DNA from 2 places in the Anabaena sp. TISTR 8404 genome. Region 2 is predicted to be linked to the other one. Evidence: riboswitches for the same ligand, from Rfam matches in the RefSeq annotation. Region 2 holds a riboswitch; the other holds the start of a gene.

Region 1 (3,712 bases), 3.0 Mb from region 2:
GCGGTGAATGGTCATAGCTGCACATAAAGGTGCATGGCGTGCGCCTTCCGCCCCAATTCTGGCATTAGTGACAGCACCAGAAACGACAGGCGCAGCATCTAAACGACCAAAAATCAAACCATCACGGGAAGTTGCCCAACTCGCTTCGCGGTTGAGTTTGACATTCAAACCATACTTGCGAAAGAAACCTTTTTTCCAGGCGATCGCAAATGGCGCACAATCATTAACAGGAACGTAACCAACAGTAATATCAGGTTTTTCTAAGTCTTGAGATCTAACTACAGGTTTGACGGCTAAGGCTTCTTCTGTCAGTCCTGATGCAGATCTGTCTCCCGAAATTCCACAGGAAGACAAAGCAATTCCAGCAGTTGTTGTGCTAATTCCTAATAAAAAATCTCTTCTAGTCCAGTTATGATCACCCATTTATATAGCTCCAGTGGTGACTCATGCTTCGCGTGCCGAGTCTAGTTGCGTTTTACTTGTATTGATGGCTGCTGAGTTCTGTTATCTAACGTAAGTTCGATGAACCTCTCCCCAACCCCTCTCCGACGCGGAGAGGGGCAAACAAATTTGAGCAATAATCAGGTTTTCAAAGCCTCTCCCACCGTGGGGGAGAGGTTTGGAGAGGGGTTTTTCAAATCCTCACCTTATGTATTGATTTCTGCTGAATTCTGTTATTTCGCAGTTGTCGGGCGATGAGTTACAAATTCTTGAAGTTTACCCACAGCGAAATCGAGAATTAGTCCGGTTACACCGATGACGAATACAGCCAGGAAAACTGAACTAAGATTCAAACGACTCCATTCATCCCAAACAAAGAACCCAATTCCAATACCGCCTGTTAGCATTTCTACGGCGACAATAACTAACCAAGCAATTCCTAAACTAATTCGCAAACCTGTGAAAACATAGGGCAAACTGGCAGGCCAAATAATTTTGGTAATTCTGCGCCAGCGAGGCATTTCTAGTACCCGTGCTACATCTAAATAATCTTTGGGAACGCTGGCAACTCCCAGGGCGGTGTTAATAATTGTCGGCCACAAAGATGTGATAAAAATTACAAAGATTGCTGAGGGATCTGCCAAGTTGAAGATGGCTAAAGCAATTGGTAACCAAGCCAAGGGTGATACGGGCTTAAAAATTTGAATGATGGGATTGAGGGCTAACATGGCCGACTTGGACATCCCAATGAGAAATCCCAAGGGAATTGCTACGACTGCACCTAACAAAAAACCGATTAAGACGCGTCGCAGACTGGCGATTAACAACCAGCCAATGCCTAAGTTGCCCGGCCCGCGTTGATAAAACGGATTTAAAATATAGTCTAAATTAGCTATTAATGCCTCTGGTGGCGTGGGCATTAATTCATGATTGGCTAAGGCAACCACCCACCACAACAAGATAATTCCTAAAAAACCTAGAATAGGTAAAAAGACGACATCCTTAGTAATTATGGGCTTGGTCTTTTGCCACGCAGCTTGACTAGTGATCGCCGCGATCGCTGCTAAATTTAAGTGCAATATCATCTATAGCCTCAGCAGGTGTAAGTACAGGTACAAGAATCTGAGCAGTACCAGCCTTGGACACTGATGAGATCAACACATTCTAAAAATGCTATCTCTTCAGTCTCCTCTCAATGCCTACGAAGTTAGCTGACGGGCTAGGGCTGAGAGATGCCCCTCTCTGATAAGTGCTGAGTAATGAGTGCTGAGTGCTGAGTTCAACTCTTGGTCACTTTTTACTTTTCACTTTTTAAGAGATACGCCCCAAAAATTGGTTCCTCCGCTTCAGCGTTATGTAATTTGACACGCTGAATTAGGCTGACTTACTCGAATTGGCAACAATATAGCGAAATATAACATCGTTGTCCAGTAAAGACAACTTCTTGGGATAGATTCTATTTGTTGATCTAGCCGAATTTAATCACTCTTTAGGTTGGTAATGATATGTAATGCAAATGCACCTAAACTAAAGGTTAATAAATAAAATCTATTCATATAAGTAGATAATTTCTTTCTGAATGCAGTTGAACTGTGCGGATTTTTTTTACAAAAAAACCCTGTTCCCGATAAACTATTTCTAGATAAAAATTTCTTTACTAAATTTTTACAAAATTTAACATAATGGATTTTAGTCTTATACTGGCTGAAAATACTAACAGTATCATCGAGAAATGGGTGGCAGCAGTTCGTCAAGACAGGCAGATTGAAAGTGCTGATGACTTATCTTACACCGCAATTAAGAATCATATTCCTGATATTTTTCAAGCAATGATTAATGTCCTTGCCCAATCTCAGGATAGTGATATCAAGTCGATACTTACAGCCAGTTGGCAGCATGGGTTACTCCGGGCTGAACAAGGCTTTGATCCTACAGAAATTGCTAGAGAATATCGTCTACTGCGGATAGTTATATTTGATACTTTAGAAGCAGATTTATTGCAAGGAACACCTGCGGAAATTATTCGTTATATGCGTTTAATTGATGCTGTAATAGATGAAGCGATCGCTCGGTGTTTTAAAAGTTATGTTGATGAGCGTTTACGAGAATTAAAGCATCTGCATTTATCATTAACCCTGCATAATGAAGAACTCACACGCTTAATTAATGCCAATCAAGATACTTTTTCCCAACTAGCGCACGAACTGAAACATCCTTTAACATCAATTATTGGCTACTCAGATTTATTTTTACGCCAACAAAGACGTAACTCTGGCATCAAAGATACGTATACAAATTTAGAACATATTGAGCGAGTATTACGGAATGGTAGACACTTACTCCGCCTCATTAATGATGTATTAGAACTATCAAGATATGATGCTGGTAAAGTACAACTGCAAGTCGCACCCACCAATGTAAAAGAATTGGTGATTAATGTGTGTGAAATGTTGGAGCCTTTAGCAGAAGAAAAAGAATTACAAATTATTGTAGACTGTGATCGCTGTCCCCAAGAAGTGCTAACTGATGAGTTTCAATTACAACAAATTATCACCAATCTTGTCAGTAATGCGATTCGCTACACAGAGTCAGGTATGATTAGCATAGTATGTCAAACGTGGAACGACAAAAATTGGTCATTTGCTGTTACTGATACAGGAATTGGTATTGCACCAGAAAACCAAGCACAGATATTTGAACCTTACTTTCGTGTAAATAAAAGCGCTCGTTCCTACCTACCTGATAGTACAGGATTAGGGCTGGCGATCGTTTCTCGCTTAGTAAACTTGCTCCAAGGAGAAATCAATCTCCAATCTCAACTAGGAGTTGGTTCTACTTTTACTGTTACCTTTCCTTTAGAACTCAATATATTACAGAGCTAACTGCATCCTTCACAAGTTCCTCAAATTTTTTGCCTAAATTAAAAACCGGGCAACCATAACAGAATTTGGGAGGCTTGATGATGATTAATTACAGAGAACGAATCATTGCTCTTTGGACAACATTTCTCCTAGGGACATTGTTTCATACAGAACTAGGTTTAATGCCCTTATTTCATGGTTTATCTGTAGTCGAATCTCAACCCGCCTCAAAACTGAGTGATATTTCTATAATTTTATGGTTAATGTTGGTATTTTTTGTAATACCGATGTTTGCAATAATTGCTACTTCATTTACAGATTCCAAGCGCTACCGCGTTTTTCATTTTGGATTGACTGTATTGTATAGCATCATGAACTTGCTCCATCTGGTTGCCGATTTATTAGTTCCG
Region 2 (3,712 bases):
GTAGTTCTATATTTATTGCTATCTATGGAGCAATTATTGGTTCTTCTCATAGTTGGATGCAAGCTGTTTCTTCTGCTGTAAAACTACCAGCACTGTATTTAATTACCTTGCTAATCTGTCTACCCACACTGTTTTTTTCTAATATTATCTTTGGTTCCAAGCGGACTTTTGGACAACATTTCATCCTAGTACTGACAGCGGTTGCCGTTACGAGTGTTCTGTTATTTAGTTTTGCACCAATTACTTTGTTTTTCTTACTCACCACCAATAACTACCAATTTCTGATTTTATTAAATGTCATTATCTTTAGCATCACTGGATTTATTGGGATTTCGGCTTTATACCAAGCAGCAACTTTCGTTATTGAACAAGAAGATGATGGTAGTAAAACTCGCCAGAAAATCTTACAATGTTGGCTATTTCTCTATGCTTTTGTTGGCAGTCAACTTGGTTGGACACTGAGACCTTTTTTTGGTTATCATGAGTATCCCTTTCAACTGTTCCGTGAAAGAGAAGGTAATTTTTATTTAGCTGTAATTCAAGCGATTGGCCATCTCTTGGGTATGAATTAGTTAGTTATGGAGTATAAATGATACGGTGTAATCATTACCTTACGGCTTTAAGTATAGGACTACTATTTGATTAAAAAAATCAGTAGATCTGGTTTCCTTCTTTCCTGTTTTCCGTTCCCTATTCCCTGTCTATACAAGTGATTCAGGAATCCAATCGGATTACTATATCTCAACATCAAACACGGCAAATAGAGTGTAAGCACAATTAGCGCAATACACTACAAACTAGATAATCAGGGTGTGTTATTTGTAGCTAAACGCACCCTAATTTTATTTGTCAACTTATCATTCAACAACTAGTTGACGTATTCCTAACGACAGTTTTTTTATTCAGCCTCTTGACTAATGTCATAACAACAAGTTAAGGTTCTAAACACAACTTCATCAGTCTGCTTAATTCAAGCTATCTATCAGATAGATATTCGTTTATCAAGATAGTTGGAACGGAGGAACCAATTTTGGGGCGTATCTTCTTGCAGGATGAATCTTAAATTGTGAAAGATGAAAGATAAAGACTGAAAACGTTATTTCATACTTTATACTTTACACTTCATACTTTAGAGTTAATCCTCAAAAAGAAGGACATCTCTCAGTCCTAGCCCGTCAGCTAACTTCGTAGGCATTGAGAGGAGACTATACGAGCAGCATTCTGACAAGAAATGCTTTGTTCTCGCAAGTGTCCTTGGCTGGTAACTTTACGCTTCGATCTGCCCTCGGCTCTTAGGATAAGCTCATATTTACATGATTTATCGCGTCTGCGGCAGAAATTTAGTTGCCTAGAGGTGAAACTTAACTATGTACCAGGATAAACAGCATCGCATTGCCCTCATTTCTGTTGATGGCGATCCTGCCATCGAAATTGGTCAAGAAGAGGCCGGGGGTCAAAATGTATATGTGCGTCAAGTAGGTTATGCACTAGCAAAACTTGGTTGGCAAGTGGATATGTTCACCCGGCGCAGCAGTTATGAACAAGCGGCAATTGTACAACATAGCCCAAATTGTCGTACTATTCGTCTAAAAGCTGGCCCCGTTAAATTCATGGGACGAGATGTTTTATTTGACCATCTCCCAGAATTTATTGCAGAATTCCAGCGATTCCAACAGCAGCAAGGCTTCCAATACTCTTTAATTCATACCAATTACTGGTTGTCTTCCTGGGTAGGTATGGAATTGAAAAAGCTGCAACCACTGATGCAGGTGCATACCTACCATTCTTTAGGAGCGGTCAAGTATAGAAGTGTTGATAATATTCCTTTGATTGCTACCCAAAGATTAGCAATAGAAAAAGCCTGTTTAGAAACTGTAGATTGTGTAGTCGCTACCAGTCCGCAAGAGCAGCAACACATGCGGCTATTAGTTTCTAGTAAAGGGCAAATTGAAATGGTTCCTTGTGGTACTGATATTGAGAAGTTTGGCAAAATTCCACGCTCGGTTGCTAGAGAAAAGCTAGGCATTGCCCCGGATGCGAAAATGGTTCTTTATGTTGGTCGATTTGACCTTCGTAAAGGCATTGAGACTTTGGTGAGAGCCGTTGCTCAATCTCAGTTTCGGGATGGTGGAAATCTGCAATTATTGATTGGTGGTGGTAGTCGTCCTGGTCAAAGTGATGGAATTGAACGCGATCGCATTGCAAATATCGTGACAGAATTAAATCTGGAAGACTGTACAACATTTACTGGTCGCCTAGATGATGCAGTCTTGCCTTTCTACTATGCTGCTGCTGATGTTTGCGTAGTACCAAGTCACTATGAACCTTTTGGTTTAGTGGCAATAGAAGCAATGGCAAGTCAAACTCCTGTTGTGGCGAGTAATGTTGGCGGCTTACAGTTCACAGTTGTACCAGAAATCACTGGGTTACTCGCACCGCCAAAAGATGAAACTGCTTTTGCCGCAGCTATTGACCGCATCCTCGCTAACTCGGCTTGGCGAGATGAGTTAGGTATAGCTGGACGACAACGAGTAGAAATTGCCTTTAGTTGGGACAGTGTAGCAACAAGACTGACTCAGCTATATACTCGTCTGCTGGCTCAACCTGAAGCGAAACCGCAGATTGCTGCTTAGTTGAGTGCTGAGTGCTGAGTAAAGTAGAAAGTATTCACTACTAACCTGATAGGAATTATGCTTGGTATCTTCTAGAGTATTGATTCAGTAATCAAAAACCTAACCCCCTAACCCCCTTCCCTAGTAGGGAAGGGGGAAGCTCAACTCCCCTCTCCGCTTCGGAGAGGGGATGGGGGAGAGGTTCTTCCATGATTACTGAATTGGTGTTCTAGGCTGTCTTCTAACTCAGCACGCTTCATTTTGCACTAGCGATCGCACTTTGACATTCTGCCACAGAAGCACGTTGTTGCATTGCTTGGACTAAGGCTTCGTAACTAGACCAATTTTCTTCTAAAAGAGTCTTGGCTTGCAGGACATGAAACCGCTGTTTTTGCTGAAAAGCTGACTCTGCAAAACCGACTATTTTTAATACTTCTGCCAGCTTATTTTTATCATCACCGCCACCTTCGGCACGTTCAAATACCAAAGCTTCCGCTGCGATACCAGCCATCCACATTGTGCAGTAGCGGTCTAGCATTTGGGCGCTGATGGAACCTTTTTCTAATTGTGCAGCTAACTCACCGTCATTGAAAGCCACACCACCTTGTCCAGGTTGTCCCTTTCTCCAGGCTTCCCAGGCGCTGAGGGTATAGCCAGTCACGGGAATACCCAGCAAGTGAGCCACCAAAAAATGTCCCGCTTCATGGTGGATAATGCGATTGCGGTGTTCACTAGAAAATCCAGCAATCCAATCTAATAAGATAGTTCCGCCCTTTCCTTGCAAGCTGAAACTGTCTAAGGTGGCAATTCCCAAAATAGCGAAGGTGGCTAGTGCTGGTACTGTTGGCGATAAGTTAATTAATGGCCCCAGCAGTACCGATAAAGTCATCAGAAAGACTGATATGGCTACTAAATTTAGGGCTGTTTGGCTCATTTTGAGTTTTTAACCATAGCTTAATCTTTCTTAATTATGTGGCGATCGCTGCAAATTTGAGTAGTAAACTATTTTTGTTCCCACCCCTACACTTTACACCCCTGTGTTTCTAAAAAAATGCCCATTATTCATCAGTTAATCGAAATTGCAACTGAGCCAGGAATTA

The links. A riboswitch is a leader RNA that binds a small molecule or an ion and turns the genes downstream of it on or off. The one in region 2 is predicted to bind cyclic di-AMP.
Region 1: linked by a shared signal. The riboswitch ahead of ntrB (nitrate ABC transporter permease) and the one ahead of ACMX3D_RS08445 (glycosyltransferase) in region 2 are both predicted to bind cyclic di-AMP.

The regions. Positions count from the first base shown of each region.
Region 1 is NZ_CP180578.1:5,001,074-5,004,785, reverse strand. It holds gene ACMX3D_RS21710 (ABC transporter substrate-binding protein) at 1-423, opposite strand, end outside; gene ntrB (nitrate ABC transporter permease) at 675-1,526, opposite strand; cyclic di-AMP (ydaO/yuaA leader) riboswitch at 1,623-1,818, opposite strand; gene ACMX3D_RS21700 (sensor histidine kinase) at 2,124-3,323, shown strand; gene ACMX3D_RS21695 (hypothetical protein) at 3,401-3,712, shown strand, end outside.
Region 2 is NZ_CP180578.1:1,959,100-1,962,811, reverse strand. It holds gene ACMX3D_RS08450 (actin-binding WH2 domain-containing protein) at 1-572, shown strand, start outside; cyclic di-AMP (ydaO/yuaA leader) riboswitch at 986-1,209, shown strand; gene ACMX3D_RS08445 (glycosyltransferase) at 1,368-2,633, shown strand; gene ACMX3D_RS08440 (ATP-dependent Zn protease) at 2,869-3,546, opposite strand; gene ACMX3D_RS08435 (secondary thiamine-phosphate synthase enzyme YjbQ) at 3,664-3,712, shown strand, end outside.